2 regions of the Peribacillus sp. FW305-BF15 genome follow, and region 2 is predicted to be linked to the other one. Evidence: riboswitches for the same ligand, from Rfam matches in the RefSeq annotation. Region 2 holds a riboswitch; the other holds the start of a gene.
The links. Region 2 has a riboswitch for cobalamin ahead of AC3WLU_RS08260 (ribonucleoside-diphosphate reductase subunit alpha). Riboswitches for the same ligand answer to the same signal wherever they lie in the genome.
Positions count from the first base shown of each region.

Region 1: another riboswitch for cobalamin. It lies ahead of AC3WLU_RS04365 (ABC transporter substrate-binding protein); the one in region 2 lies ahead of AC3WLU_RS08260 (ribonucleoside-diphosphate reductase subunit alpha).

Region 1 is NZ_JBYSYV010000003.1:206,792-214,959, forward strand. Features, by position in the region: gene AC3WLU_RS04335 (bifunctional adenosylcobinamide kinase/adenosylcobinamide-phosphate guanylyltransferase) at 1-105, opposite strand, end outside; gene cobD (threonine-phosphate decarboxylase CobD) at 78-1,151, opposite strand; gene cbiB (adenosylcobinamide-phosphate synthase CbiB) at 1,126-2,091, opposite strand; gene AC3WLU_RS04350 (adenosylcobinamide amidohydrolase) at 2,088-2,804, opposite strand; partial or broken gene AC3WLU_RS04355 (heme ABC transporter ATP-binding protein) at 2,811-3,560, opposite strand; gene AC3WLU_RS04360 (FecCD family ABC transporter permease) at 3,567-4,622, opposite strand; gene AC3WLU_RS04365 (ABC transporter substrate-binding protein) at 4,585-5,550, opposite strand; cobalamin riboswitch at 5,729-5,903, opposite strand; gene AC3WLU_RS04370 (polysaccharide deacetylase family protein) at 5,990-6,838, opposite strand; tRNA gene AC3WLU_RS04375 (tRNA-Arg) at 7,069-7,142, shown strand; gene AC3WLU_RS04380 (hypothetical protein) at 7,631-7,795, shown strand; gene AC3WLU_RS04385 (DNA topoisomerase III) at 7,850-8,168, opposite strand, start outside.
Region 2 is NZ_JBYSYV010000006.1:147,195-155,362, reverse strand. Features, by position in the region: gene AC3WLU_RS08275 (SulP family inorganic anion transporter) at 1-578, shown strand, start outside; gene AC3WLU_RS08270 (hypothetical protein) at 664-810, shown strand; gene AC3WLU_RS08265 (manganese-dependent inorganic pyrophosphatase) at 910-1,839, opposite strand; cobalamin riboswitch at 2,132-2,312, shown strand; gene AC3WLU_RS08260 (ribonucleoside-diphosphate reductase subunit alpha) at 2,451-4,748, shown strand; gene AC3WLU_RS08255 (ribonucleotide-diphosphate reductase subunit beta) at 4,794-5,846, shown strand; gene AC3WLU_RS08250 (flavodoxin domain-containing protein) at 5,836-6,255, shown strand; gene AC3WLU_RS08245 (hypothetical protein) at 6,375-6,542, shown strand; gene AC3WLU_RS08240 (cold-shock protein) at 6,584-6,781, opposite strand; gene AC3WLU_RS08235 (hypothetical protein) at 6,979-7,470, opposite strand; gene AC3WLU_RS08230 (GNAT family N-acetyltransferase) at 7,581-8,066, shown strand; gene modB (molybdate ABC transporter permease subunit) at 8,028-8,168, opposite strand, start outside.

The sequences.
Region 1 (8,168 bases), on a different contig from region 2:
GTTCCCATCCATCTGGAGTGCATACTCCAGGGCTTTTCTTTCCGCGAAGCTGCTTTTTCCAGAACGGACACCCCCGGTTATAAAACAGAGCCTTGCTTTCTCCACTGTCTTACCCCCTCCATCAGTGCTTCGTTATCATGTTCACTCTTCACTGCAAACCGAAGCCACCTTCCATCCAAACCCGGAAAATTATAGGTATGGCGCGGTACGATTCCTTTTTTCAGCAAAAAGGGGAAAAGGGATAAAGATTCATCTTTCACCAAATAAAAATTAACTGTGCTATCGGAGACATCCAACCCCTGCTCCTCATAAAACCGGAATAGTTTTTGCTTTTGCCATGCAATATAGTCTCTTGTTTTTCTCATATAGGCTTCTTCTGCAAGACAGATTTTCCCTACTTCAAGTGCCACATGGTTGACACTCCAATGCGGTTTATAATTTCTTACCCGTTTTATGATGTCAGGTGACGCAAGCAAATAGCCTAGTCTCAAACCGGGGATCGCAAAGATTTTAGTCATTGATCTTAGTATGAGTAAATGTGGAAATGCATTGATTAAAGAAGCATAACTAAAGGCATCCTCCGTGAAATCATAAAAAGCCTCATCCAGGACAATCAGGCAATCCGCTTTTTGGCATTCAATGATCAATTCCCTAACTGTATCCCGCTTAAATGAAACTCCCGTCGGATTATTAGGCGTACATAAGAAAATGGCATCATATTCGGGTAATCGCGGAATCAATCTTTCCAGGTCCAATTGCCACCCAGGAGCATCAAGCTGGTGAAAATCGACCTTACAACCTGCTGCCAAACAAGCTTCAGCATATTCCGCAAATGCCGGCTGTATGATCAGCACCCTTTGATTGGCTAATCCGTTCGCTACCAGCATGATGATTTCAGCACCACCGTTCCCCACCAAAACGGATTGCTCAGGAAGTGCTTCTTTTTTTGCAATGGATTTTGTCAATTCAATGGCATGCGGATCTGGATATTGAAGGATTCCTTCGAAAAACCCAGACCACTGTTGCTTTATGCGTAAAGGCGGACCCAATGGGTTGATGTTAGCACTGAAGTCGAGAACCGATTCAGGCATTTCGATTTTCAGCGCTTCATAAAGATAATGAGGATTAGAGCCATGAGAAGGTAATGTCAAGAATAAGTCCCCCTAGCCATAGCATCAGCAGAAATAGAAAAGATGACCGATGCATGATGGTAATCGTTTGTGGTATATGTTTTGCCTCCAATCGAACAAGCGGAACTCCCATCCTCGCACGATCGGAAACAATTCCTTTGTACATATTACGGCCTCCAAGCTGTATTCCCAAAATCGCAGCAACGCCTGCTTCACACCACCCGCTATTCGGGCTTGGATGTTTTTTTGCGTCATTGAATAATATCTTCCATCTGGCGCCGAATCCATGATAGCCGGATTTCGAGCTCAGCAACATCAGGAATCCGGTGAGGCGGCTGGGAATCCAGTTGACGATATCATCGAGCTTTGCTGAAGCCCATCCGAATTGCCCATATTTATCATTCTTGTACCCTACCATGGAATCGCAGGTATTAATCGCCCTGTACACCATCGCGAGCGGCGCACCGCCGATAGCTGCCCAAAATAATGGCGCTGTAATCCCATCACTGGTATTTTCCGCTACTGTTTCCACGGTACCCCTGACGATTTCCGGCTCATCAAGATCAGCCGTATCACGGCCGACGATATAGGAAAGCTTTACCCTCGCTTCAGGGAAATCCCGTTCATTAAGCGGAAGGCAAACATCCATCCCAGCTTGCTTCAGGCTCTTCTGAGCTATCGTTGTTGAAATGACAACAGCTTCCCAAAGGATACCTGCAAGCGGATGGATTAGATAAGCCAAATAAACGGTAAGAACTGTAATCAATAACACCGCCGATAGGACGATGATCAACATGAAGAGCCCTTTCCGTTTCTTATATGCCCCTTTATTGAATGCCAGGTCCAACTTGCTAATCATCGTTCCTATCCATTTGACTGGATGCGGCCAACTTGGCGGATCTCCAATTAATAAATCAAGGAAGAACGCCAGCGTAACCGCAAAAAGATGATGATAAATCATAATTCCTCAATCCGTTTCCGATTATTCGTTAAGGCTTCCACTGTACAATCATATACACCGCGACTGATCAGCTTCCCTAACGGAGTGATGGTGCCTGCATATTGAAGCTTTGCCCCTCTTTGAGTTGCCGCAATCAAAATGCTGTCTGTCGATGTTCCTGTTGCACAAGTATTTGTCACCTTATCCATGACATGCAAATCATGAAGCGCTTTTACTTTTGCCTCGGTCGCAGTCACTATACTGTGGATATATGCCTCTTCTGCCAAATGCCCATTTACGAATATCCATGTATTTATCGTTCCTGGAGCGGAACTCCAAGAATGCCGGTCAGCTAATGAAGCGTCGATGGCATTCCCTACACCGGCCGTCACAATGATAAAAACCGAGAAATCTTCAGCTCTTAATAGCTTGCTTGCGACCGTATCGAGAAAGACAGCTGTCATCATCCCTACCGTTTCCTGAGGCTCAAAACCATGAGCTGTTAAATAGTCGGCCATTTCAACATGATGATCCTCGCAATCATAACCATGATGGACGTGCCTATTCACAAAATACTTATGCCAGCCCGTCCCAGAACCAGTCACTCCAGAAGACATCGTTCTAAGCGGGATCGGAGACTTCAATTGAATCATCTCAAATCCGACTGTCAAATAAGATTCATCAATTTCCAACGGGATAGTATCCTGGCCATGCTTTTCCGGAACGATGAACATTTGCGGTTTCGGAAGGGCGGGATGCGGATGTTTTTCGATCGTCGTATGATATACACCCTGAATCCGTTCCTGTTGAAGCACTTCATTCGGCACATCAACAACCTGAATCTGCCCTTTCTCAAGCAGCATAAGCCGATCACAATATAATCCAGCCAAATTCAAATCATGAAAAATTGAAATAACGGTCAAATTCTGCTCTTTTGCCATTTTCCTCATTAGATCAAGAAGATCTTTTTGATAGGAAAGATCCAAATGGTTCGTAGGTTCATCCAAAAAAAGGATTTCCGGCTCTTGGGCAAGGGCCTGTGCCAGCAGGACCCTCTGCCTTTCCCCTCCTGATAATCGATCAAAATGAAGATCCTGAAAATCAGCTACTCCCGTTTGTTCCATCACCCGCTGGACAATCGATTCATCTTCTGCGGACCAACTATGGAACCAACCTGATTGATGGGCATATCGCCCAAGCGAGACCGTCTCTTTTACTGTATAGGAGAAAGCTAATGAGGAATGTTGAGGGAGCACGGCAATGACCTGTGCAAGTTGTTTTGACGAATAATCCTTCAAATCCCTGCCGCTTATCCGTACGCTTCCGCCTTTATAATCGAGCACCCCGCTAAGCATACTTAAAAGCGTCGTTTTCCCGCTGCCATTAGGACCAAGAATCCCGAATAATTCCCCTTTATGTACATCAAAAGAGACAGAGTCCAAAACAGCTTTGTTGTGATATCCACCTGTTAACCCTTTTACTTCAAGCATCCGTTTTTACCCTTCTCTCCGTCTCTTTAATAAAATCAGCGCAAATGCAGGTGCCCCGATAAGTGAGGTGATCACCCCGATCGGCAGTTCCGATGGGGCAATGATCGTTCGTGCTACAAAATCGGCCAATATCAAGAATCCGCCTCCTATCAACAATGACAACGGAAGCAAATGTTTATGGTCAGGTCCCCAAAGCTTTCGGACAAAATGAGGAATGACCAATCCTACAAAACCAATCGCCCCTGAAACGGCAACGGCTGCCCCTGTCAATGTCGAACCGGCTATCAAGATCCACATTTTCCGCCGCTTGACGTTCACACCTAAGTGTTTTGCCCGGTCTTCCCCGAAAGTCATCGCATTCAATTCTTTTGTATTCATGATTAAGGTCAACGAGCCAATGATAAAAAACGGCAAAATGATTACGATATAATTCCAGCCGCGCATTGAGACGCTTCCCATCAGCCAGCCGATGATTTGTCTTAATTCATCACCCGTCAGCGCAATCATCAATGAAATGAAGGCACTTAAAAACGAGCTGAAAATGATTCCCGTTAAGATGATCGTTTCTACTTTCATCGACCGGTCCATTTTTTTTGCAAAAGTCAGTACGCAGAGCATCGTGAGCACTGAACATAAGATGCTCAATGCCGGAAGAGTATATAAACCGATGAATGGCAGTGATATATTCAAAAATATCGTCAATACGGCGCCGACCGATGCTCCTGATGAAATACCTAATGTGTAAGGATCAGCGAGCGGGTTCCGGAGCAGTCCTTGAAAAGCCGCACCCGCGATCGCAAGTGATGCCCCAACCAAACCAGCGAGCAGCACCCGCGGCAAGCGGATGTTCATCACGATATTCGTAAGCATCACATCCGGATCGGCAGAAATCGGCAAGTGGAAAATCTCCTTGCCGATTATTTGTATAAGTACGGGAATCGGAACTGGCACCGAACCAAAGGAAATGCCTATCGTCATTGCGAATAACAAAATCAACAACGCAATCAAATAGGCAAACGCCCATTTAGTTGTCAAACTGGTTCGGATAGACTGCTTTGGCAAGTTCCTCTACTCCTTCTATTAAGCGTGGACCGGAACGGGTCACCAAGTCAGAATGGACATCAAAGACTTGGCCATTCTTAACAGCATTTACGTCTTGCCATCCTTTTCGGGCCTTCACTCCACTTACTGCATCTTTCGTATAATAACCATACGTTGTAATGATGACATCAGGATTTGCAGCAATCATCGACTCTTCATCAATTTTTGCCCAACCGTCCAATTCAGCAGCCGCATTATCCGCTGAAATAATCTGAAGCATCTCATTCATGAAAGTATTTTTTCCAGGTGTGTATATTTCCGGTGAAGGCGAAACTTCCACTAAAACGGTCTTCCTATCCTCTTTCTTTACGGATTTGGCTTTTTCCTGGATATCCTTGAGCTTCGTTTTCATATCCGCAACGATTTCGTTTGCCTTATCATGTTCTCCCGTTGCCTTTCCAATCATTTCAATAGATTCATAGACTTGGTCAAAGCTTTGTGCATCATTGACTACGAGCACATCTATTCCAGCATCCTTAAGCTGCTGTAAACCCTCATTTGAATTATGGGCACTTGATGCATGCGCAAGAACAAGGTCAGGCTTCATGGAGACAATCAGCTCCGTGTTCATTTCCATTCCGCCAACTTTTTCAATTTCTTTCGTCTCTTCCGGGTAATTATCATTGTCGGAAACACCAACGACCTTTTTACCCAAACCAAGTGCAAAGACCACTTCCGTATTACTTGGTATCAACGAAACGATTTTCTTCGGTTCTTTTTCTATCGTAACTTTTTCCCCACTTGCATCTTTAATCGTAATCGGGAAAGCCTCGTGTTGAGCATGGTTCGTTTGCTCTTTTTCTTTTCCTTCATCAGCAGCACCACCGCAGCCTACCATCATGCCTGCAGTAAGCAACATTAACAGTATCAGACCAAAAATCTTCTTCATTTTCATTCCCCACAATCTTTTTATTTAATTTCTTCATACCTAACAGAGAAAACCAATACTGGAAGATACCCCCCAAAACAAAAGCATCTCCCGTTAAACGGAAGATGCTTGCATGGCAACAATATCAATACGGACTCTTTCTTAGGGTCTGCCACACACCTTCCCATCCGCGTAGGTTACAGGTGTACGAATTCTGGCAGGTCTCCTGGCTCATGGTCATCGTCAACGGCACCTTCCCATATCTCATACAGTGGTACACAGCCGTCAGCTCCCATATACAGTGGCGGGACCGCGTTGGCATTTCACCAACTTCCCTTTTAAGTCATTAAGACACCAAATCGTTCATATGTATATAATTTTCACTGCCTTCATTATACACCATGTAAGAATCGATTATTATATGATTTTTCTGAACAAGTGCGAAATGCCCCTTCACCCTTCAATGCTTTGAAGCATTTTCAATCAGCGACGCAAACCCATTGATCGATAACCCTGGTGAAATCCGAACTCGATGCAGAGCATGCATCCCTTGGTCGCTTGAAGCTCCCCCAGGTTCGGTAGTGACTGCCATCTTGTATCCAGCTTCTTCTGACAGCCTGAGACTCTCTTCGTTATACCGACCAACCGGATAGGAAAGCACTGTCGTGTCCTGGTCGAGGATATGGTCGAACAGCACCTTCGACTGAACCATTTCCGCTTCTTGCTGCTCTGCCGTCATGCGGTTCAGCTCCAAATGGCTGATGGTATGGCTTTCAATTGAAATCCCATCCCTGCTCATCTCCAACATTTGATTTTCAGTCAGGTGATGACCTTTATCAATGGACTTCCCGATCATGAAGACAGTTGCTTTCATATCATGTTCTTTTAATATCGGGAAGGCCTCCGTGTAGTTATCTGTATAGCCATCATCAAAAGTAATCCAGACGCACTTCTCACTTGGCATCCGATTCTCGGTTAAAACGAGGAATGCTTCTTCAGGGGATAATGTATAGTAACCATTCTCCCGAAGCCAAGCCATCTGTGATCGGAATTCCTCCCTTGGAACCCGAAGGCCATTCCCTTCAGAAATACTGTGATACATCAATATCGGAAGCTGGACCGGGGACTCGGCCTTTAACCAGCCTCCCGTATCGATTTGCCCCTCCGAATCCTGCCCGGTCCCATTCTCAGCCGCTTCGGCCACTTCAATGTCATCTTCCGCAATCGGTGCAGCCGTCTTTGTGCCTATCCCCTCTAAAATCCCTTGTGAGCATCCAGGTAAAATCAAAACCCCCAGCAATGCCGCCATCCTTAACACTCTATATTTTTTCACTATCATTCTCCTGAATTTTTTATAGTATAATAGTACCAGAAAACCGCTGATCAATAAAGTATTCCATTTAATGAAAAAAAGAGGAAAAACGAAAACTTAGCGACACACTAAACATTCATGAGGATTTTTTTTCATAAGTATGTGCTATTAGCTTGAAAAGTTTGCCTATAAGAAATATAATAAATAAGTCGTCGACTTTAATATATGTCCCAGTAGCTCAGCAGGATAGAGCGACAGCCTCCTAAGCTGTAGGTCGTAGGTTCGATTCCTATCTGGGACGCTAAAGTTTATAAGCCCTGTTATAATGCGGTTTCTCCGTGTTGTAGCAGGTTTTTTTTCTGTTGATTTTTTGATGGGAAACGCAGGTCCCAAAGCTGAATTATTTCATCAAGTCTTATAGAAATAAAATCTGATTGCAAAACTATGCATAAAGGTTGGAAATATTGGCGAACAACCATACAACTGTTTGAAAGTAAAAAAAGTCTTATTTATGACGTCGATATATACAAATACTGATTTCTGGATATAATCATGTTTTTTTTAAAATATATGTTTTAACCTGTCCCATCCGGGTATACAAATACTGTAAGACATTCTCACCAAAGGAGATGATAGTGCATGATGAGTACAATCAGAAGCCAATGGAACAAAGAGAATGACGCAGCGGTGTTTAGTCCCGGTGATCAGCGTTAGAGTCAATTGAAGAGTTGGAAGATAATCAAGCATGGGAATTACTAGTCTTCTCATCCAAAGGAGGAAGATACGATCATGAGTATTTACAGCCTATGGAATCCAGAGAATGATGAAGCAATTTTCAGTCCGGGTGATCAGAAGCCATTCAGTACGCTCATACGAATAGATTCGGATAAACACACACACACTGACAAAACACTTGAATATGAATTACATGGCACCGTACTGAATGAAATTTAGTCGAAGCAGGAATATACCGAAAAAGGATGGAGCGATTGCTCCATCCTTTTTCATTTATTTATCGAATTTCAGTTTCGCCAAGGCATCTGCCAATGCAGTATTGATCGGCTCTTCTTTATTTTGCTTTTTCATATAATTGGATACTTCATTTTTGGATACTTTTTGATTTTTATTTTGACCTCTTCGTTTATTGTAAGAAGATAGTTTTTCGTGAAAACCGCATTTACAGGTGAATGTCTGTGCTTCTCCTTGACCGCGCATTTCCATCTTTTTATGACATTGCGGGCATCTGGCATTTGTTACACGTGAAACACTTTTTTTGTGGCCGCAATCACGATCTTGACAGACAAGCATTTTTCCCTTTTTACTATTC
Region 2 (8,168 bases):
CGACATTTGTAGCGGGCGCATTCCTTATGGTATTAATCGTGGTATTGAATGATGTCCTTATCAAAATACCGATGGCTGCACTTGTCGCAGTCATGATCATGGTTTCAATCGGGACATTTGACTGGTCTTCCCTAAAGAGGCTCACTAGAGCTCCTAAGTCGGATGCAGCCGTGATGATCGTGACGGTCCTCATTGTCCTTTATACACATGACTTATCAAAAGGCGTATTTGCCGGAGTGCTTTTGAGCATGATTTTCTTCTCGGCTAAAATTTCTAAAGTGGCAGTAGAGAAATCGGCAGACATCCAGGCTAAGAAAATCACTTATCGTATCAGCGGACAAATATTTTTCGCTTCTGTCCAAGACTTTGTTTCAAAGTTCGACTTCAAGGAAAAAGCCGATGCAATCGTCATTGACTTCTCCCATTCCAAGATCTGGGATGCTTCAGCAGTCGGTGCTGTCGATACGGTTATTCTTAAATATCAGCTCTTGGGAATACCTGTCCAAGTCCAAGGACTCGATGAAGAAAGTTCGACATTGCTTGAAAAACTCGCCACCTCAGAAAGTAAAATATCTTAAAGAAGTAAAATTCTGCTGAATAGAAACTTTTCAAACCGACAAAATAGATAACATGAATCATTTCCTTTTGAAAGGAGCGAAAAGCATGACACCCGAGCAGGATTATACGGCAGCAAATCTGTCACCGGATTTATTGAATGAACTGAAAAGCTTTGAAAGCAAACTTGGCGAGGAAGCCAATAAAGAATTGATTGTCATCGCCTATGAAAAAGAAAAGGAATCTTTAAATTAAGAAAAAAGACTCAAACACCCTTAATGGGATGGTTGAGTCTTTTTTCGAATGTACAGAAAAAGGCTGCCCAAGTTTTTAATGAGCAACCCTTTTCCTGTATTATTTGCTGAATACGTCGGTTAAGACCGGCACGATTTGTTTTTTACGCGATACAACGCCTTCCAAGACGGCGATGTTATTGTTTAATGAAACGTCATATGCCTTTTCAACCGCATATGCCGCTTTACCAAGGGCCAAGGCAACGGAATCATTAGTCAGGATATCCGTTACGACGAATAGGAACAAGTCCAATTCCTTCACTTCGATGACCGCTTCAATCGCTGCTTCCAATTCTGCTTGCTTAGCAAGGACTTCGTTCGGATCAACGGCATTGACCTGTGCTATTTCCACTTTAGCCATTCCCATGGAGAATTCCTTGGCATCAAGAGTGATGAGCTGGGCAATCGTTTTGTCGCTTAAGTCAGCTCCCGCTTTCAACATTTCCAAGCCATATTTTTCAGCGTCGACTCCTGCAATGGCAGCGAGTTCCATTGCTGCTGCAACGTCCTGCTCCGTGCAAGTCGGCGATTTGAACAATAAAGAATCGGAAATGATGGCAGACAGCATAAGACCTGCGATTGCTTTAGGGACTTCAATGCCGTTTTCTTTATAAATTTTATTTAAGATGGTTGCCGTACAGCCAACTGGTTCTGCACGGTAATATAATGGATCGCTTGTTTCAAAGTTAGCGATACGGTGATGGTCGATAACTTCCAACACACGGACTTGGTCAATATCTTCAGCACTTTGCTGGCGTTCGTTATGATCGACCAGGATTACGCCATCAGCTTCCCCTGCAACTTTTTCCACAAGACGGGGAGCATCGAATTTGAATTGGTCCAATGCATATTGAGTTTCACCATTCACTTCACCCAGACGAACTGGTTCAGCGTTGATACCTAGCTGTTTTTTAAGATCTGCATAAGCGATTGCTGAACAGATTGTGTCTGTATCCGGGTTTTTATGTCCAAAAACTAATACTTTTTCCAAGATTTTATCCCCTTTTTCATAAATATTTTTCCGCGAATCCCCTCAGTGCAATAACGGAGAGCCACCTTTACTAGACACTTTATTTTAACACAAAATCCCGTAAAATCAGCGCTTGATTTATCCATTCCCCCATAAAATCTTTCATTCCCCCACCCTCTTCCATCACTTTGTCAATAGATAAGGGTTGGTTTTTTTCAAATATATTAGTTGAATTATCATCGTATATGGCTTACGATAATATAAGCAGAAATACTAGATATTGATTACATAAACAATTCCAATAACTATATATAGAATTTTTATAATCCAAGGTGCCAGTGATGGCTGAAAAGGGAATCCGGTGTAAACCCGGAACTGTCCCCGCAACTGTAAATGTGACGAAATGAGAAAACCACTGTATAGATCTCTATACGGGAAGGACTCAAAGTAGGATGATCATGAGTCAGGAGACCTGCCTTGAATTTTTCACGTTTCTTATTCTTCGGGGATTGAGATGATGAAACGATAGTATAACGGCTATTTTTTCATGCCTCTTTTATTCTATCGTTTGATCCGCTCAATTCTTTGGGCGGTTTTTTTATTTTAGCGGAAGTTAACAAGGAGGATTATTAATGACTCAAACATATAACTCTACCATAAGTGAAAATGACACAGAAGCGAAATCCATCCAGCTTGAGATGTTATCGAAGGAATTCGAAGGCCGTCTCGATATGGAAAAGTTCAAAAAGCGTTTTACAAAATGGCTTGATCGCAAAAGTGACTCAACCGAAGAACAGGCTTCAAAAAAACTGATTCAGCTCGCTCTTGAAGGCGTGGATATCGATGCCCCGGATTGGACTTTCGTTGCTGCAGCAGAACTGTTGAATACAATGTATAGGGATGCACAAGCCAATCGAGGTTATGAAGGCAAGAGTTATGGCCCATTCTATGAGCTGATCACAGAACTCTCCCAGCTATCGGAAGGTCAGCGTTATCCCATTTATAAACCAGAACTGCTATCTTCATATACAAAAGCGGAAATTGAGGAATTGGGATCGGTGATCGACCCGGAAAAAGATAAATTATTCTCTTACATAGGCATCTACTTATTGAATGACCGTTATCTGGCCCGCCCAAAAAAGGACAAGGTCTTCGAACTGCCGCAAGAACGTTTCATGATCATCGCGATGGAAATCATGCGAATGGAAAAAACGGAGCACCGCCTGCAACTGATAAAAGAAGCATACTGGGCCATGTCCAACCTTTATATGACCGTTGCGACTCCTACACTCTCCAATGCAGGTAAAACACATGGACAGTTAAGCTCCTGCTTTATCGACGCAATTGAAGATTCCATCGACGGAATTTACCTATCAAACTACGATGCGGCAAAAGTATCTAAATTCGGCGGCGGTGTTGGTCTTTACGTCGGTAAGGTTCGCTCGCTTGGTTCAGATATCCGCGGTTTCTCTGGAAACAGTTCCGGCACAACGCCCTGGATTCGACTATTCAACCAGACAGCTGTAAGTGTCGATCAATTGGGGCAACGTAAAGGCGCCATCGCGATTTACTTGGATGCCTGGCATAAAGATATCATGAGCTTCCTCGATTTGAAGACTCAAAACGGGGATGACCGATTAAAAGCACATGATATTTTTACAGGTGTATGCATACCGGATTTATTCATGGAGGCTGTACGCGACAGAAAAGAATGGTATCTTTTCGATCCGCATACCGTTAAGCAAACCCTTGGATTTTCACTTGAAGATCTTTATGACGAAAAGAAAGGCGAAGGAAGCTTCAGGAATCATTATGCACTTGCTGTCGAGGCCGCAGAAAATGGCACGCTTCCAAACTATAGCTTTGAAAAAATCAATGCGATGGACATCATGAAAAGCATCATGATTTCTCAATTAGAAGAAGGCGTACCGTATATGTTCTACCGCGATGAAGTGAATCGGAAGAATCCGAATAAACATAAAGGTATGATTTATTGTTCTAACCTTTGCACGGAGATTGCCCAAAACCTAAGCCCTTCGACGATCACGGATGAATATGAAACAGAAGATGGAGACGTTGTTGTGGTTCGTAAAAGCGGCGATTTCGTTGTCTGCAACCTTTCATCCATTAACTTGCCCCGAGCGGTGGGCAGCGATGTTCTGGAAAGATTGATTCCCATTCAGATCCGTATGCTGGACAATGTCATTGATGTGAATAATCTTCCTGTCAAACAAGCATCCATCTCGAACAAACGGTACCGGGCAATTGGTTTAGGAACGTTTGGATGGCATCATTTACTTGCCACACAGAATATTTATTGGGAATCCGATGAGGCTGTTCGCTATGCAGATGCTTTATACGAAAAGATCGCTTACTTAACTATCAAGGCATCCAACGAACTGGCCAAGGAAAAAGGATCTTACCCATACTTTGAAGGTTCTGATTGGCATACAGGGGACTATTTCGAACTGCGTGACTATACAGATCAAAAATGGCTGGATTTAAAAGCAGACGTGCAGGAGCACGGAACCCGTAATGGCTATTTAATGGCGATTGCCCCCAATTCATCGACAGCCAAAATCGGTAATTCCACGGATGGAATCGATCCTTTGTATGAAATTGAATTTTACGAAGAAAAGAAAAACTTCAAATTCAAGGTGACCGCACCAGGCTTGACGCCAAATACGTATGAATATTATAAAAAGACGCGATTCAATTTGGATCAACTGGAAAGCATCAGGCAGAATGCAGCCCGCCAACGCCATATTGACCAAGCAATCAGCTTTAATCTGTATGTACACAATACAATCAAAGCGAAGGTCCTTTTGGATATCCATTTAACGGCATGGGAAAGCGGGTTGAAATCAACGTATTATGTTCGTTCGACGTCTTCCGAATATGACAATGCCTGCGAAAGCTGTTCAAGTTAACGTCAATCATGACCCAGTAATCTATTCTTAAAGGAGTTTTCACGAATGACCAATCATATAAAAAAAATTCGGATGCTCGAACCGACGCATCCAACAAAGGCAACCGGTGTTTTCAAAGGAGAAGCTTCAGGCTTCCTCCTTTGGAACGATATACAGTATGAAAAATTCTATGATACCTATACACAGCTCATCAATAACTTTTGGAAGCCTTCGAGCGTGAACATGATTCAGGATAAAAAGCAGTGGGGCGAATTGGATGAAGATATCCAGGACGCTTTTCTCGATATCCTTACGATGATTGCTGGAATGGACAGTCTTCAAACGCCCACTTTAGTAGAGATCCTTCGGTACATCAAAGATCCGGCGGCAAAAGCTATCCTGGCCAACATGGCCCAGCAGGAATCGATCCATAATGAGTCTTATTCCTATATCCTTGCTTCCTTGATTCCGGTAGGCAAGCAAAAACAGCTTTTCGACCGCATCAAAGAACATCCTGAAGTGATTAAGCGTAACCAACCGATCGTTGATGCTTATCAAACGTTCGTGGACGATCCCAGCCCTCAGCATTTATTCGAGGCACTGATCCATTCAACGAACCTTGAAGGGATTTATTTCTATCTGGCTTTCGCCTTTTATTATAATCTAGGGCGCCAAAATCTAATGACCGGTTCAGCTACGATGATATCCTATATTCATCGCGATGAAATGGTCCATTTCGATTTCATTGGCATGCTCGTTCAAATCTTGATGTATGAATATCCTGAGTTAAATAATGAAGAAAACACGAAGTTCATCTATACAACGATTGAAAAAGCAGTCGAACTCGAAAAGGAATGGTCTGAATATATGCTCGAAGATATCCAAACGAAGGCCGATCTCGATTTGGAAGAATTCAATGAGTACATCGAATATATCGCCAACAAACGGTTACGTATGCTAGGCCTTGAAAATTTGTATAAAGAGTATGGCGAGAACCCGATGCCATGGATCAAAACGTTCGATGATGAATCCATCGGCCTTACCAAAACCGATTTCTTCGAACAGAAGTCAAGGACATACAGTCAAGTAAATGCCAGCAATGGGTTCGATGAGCTGTAAAATCGCCATTGTCTATCATTCTGCCGGCGGCAATACAAAAGCGCTTGCTGAAGCCCTCGCTGCCCTTTTACCTGAGGCTTTCCTATATCGAATGAATGAATTCGATTTACGTACATTGCCGGATTACGATGCCTTGATCGTCGGCACCTATACATGGGGCAATGGGGAGCTTCCCGCTAAATCAGCTGCCTTTTATAAAGAACTGGAACAGTTGCCTATTGCTCGCCTGAAAACGGGAGTCTTCGGCACTGGCGAAACCAACTATAATCATTTTTGTGGGGCGGTCGATCATTTCCGGGACATGTTATTTGCGAAGAGCCAGTTATTGGTGACATTGAAGATAGAACAGATGTATCAAGAATCAGACCTGCACAGACTTCAAAAGTTCGCTTCGCTATTCCAGAACTGACTGAAAGGGGATATGCGTTTTCGCATATCCTCTTTCAGTGTTTTTTTTCAAACTTGGCACCCTCAAGCATAGCAACGGTAAGCATGAAGTATAATGGAGAAAAAAGGAGATGATATCCAATGACTGAGAATATAACCCAGTTCCTTCCTATCCTTTTCATGCTAGTGCTTGTCGCATTCGTTATATTCATCGTGTTTTTCCTGTCAGGGCATTTTAATCGTACTAAACGGATCGAAGAAAAATTGGACAAAGCATTAAAGGAAATCGCCGAAAAAAAAGAAAAATAAAAAGACTCCAAAATCGGAGTCTTTTTTTTATATGCGTTCAATTATTTTTGAACGTTAGCAGCTTGTGGTCCACGAGCGCCTTGCTCGATTTCGAAAGAAACTTCTTGGCCTTCTTCAAGCGTTTTGAAGCCTTCACCTTGGATAGCTGAGAAATGTACGAATACATCGTCTTGGCCTTCAACTTCGATGAAACCGAAACCTTTTTCTGCGTTAAACCATTTTACTTTACCTTGTACCATGATAGTTCCTCCTGTGTTTGGAAAAATCCATTTTATTACTATTTTTGGTTCTGGATAATGTTTCAAGAGGAATCCTATTACAGTAAATCCTTCTATCAAACTTTTCCGAACAAAAATAATTACTCATATTATATCATGGAAAATCCTAAAAAAACAAGATTATCGCCGTAAATCAACCGACAAATTATCCTAAAATTCTACATATTCCTCTTCTTGCTTTGTCGGAAGCCTTCGTCCAATAAGTAGCGCTCCGCCTCAACCGGACTTTCGAAACATTCCTCAAGATTCGACCCTGAATAAACATTCCAAAGCAGGTCTTCCTTTTGAAGTGTAAGCTCTTGCTTTTCAGGGCCAATCCATGCCCCTTCCAACCTAGCGAACTCGTTTTCCTCTTCTTCGATTTCAGCCGGAGGTTCAGATAGGTAATCCACGCTTCTTTGGATCAATTCTTTTAATTCGGCTTCATTATAGTCACGTATATTGATAAAACCTTTACGGTCAGTGTCTTTTTTTCTCATATGCCCTGCGTAAACGAACCCATTTCCATTGGGATGCAAGTGCTGAACGACGATCTTTTTATCCTGGACGCTATCTGGATAATGGAAGTTCACACGTCCCAATGAAACGTCTTTTCGCTGTAATTCCGGAAAAGTTTCAATGATGCTCAATTTTTCTTCAAATGTTAACAAATTTCTTCCTCATTTCATTAGTTCATATTGTTTGTCGATTATAACACAGACTGATTAGAAACAATAATCCCCCTCTTCCATTATAATGTAATGAAAAGGAGTGATAGGATTTGATCATTAGAATTCGGGACCTGGAATCAGACTATGGCCAGCAGCTATTTAAACTGCAGAAAGAATCCTATAAGGTGGAAGCGGAAATGATCGGTTTTGCCGATATACCTCCTCTATTGGAAACATATGACCAATTCATACATTGCCATGAAACGTTTTTATGCTATTTAAAGGGTGATGCCTTAGCTGGTGCCATATCTTATACAAAAGAGAATGGCCAATTGCTGATTTGCCGAATGGTCGTCCATCCTGATTATTTTCGGCAGGGTATTGCGGACGCATTGTTACATGCTCTCCAATTACACGTCGACTGGGAAAAGATATCCGTTTCGACCGGTAAAATGAACCTTCCCGCACGAAATCTTTACGAAAAAAACGGATTCACCCATAAAGAGGACGTAGAAGCCGCACCTCGCTTATTCATAAGCATATACGAAAAACAGCATTCATTTTATGTATGTCACGATAAAAAGCATAATGAATGAAATGACAATGATTACGGCAACCCATAGCCAGGCCAATGTCATATTCCCGGAGTCCATGGCGATATAAATCGCGGTCGGTATGGTTTGTGTCTGTCCGGGAAT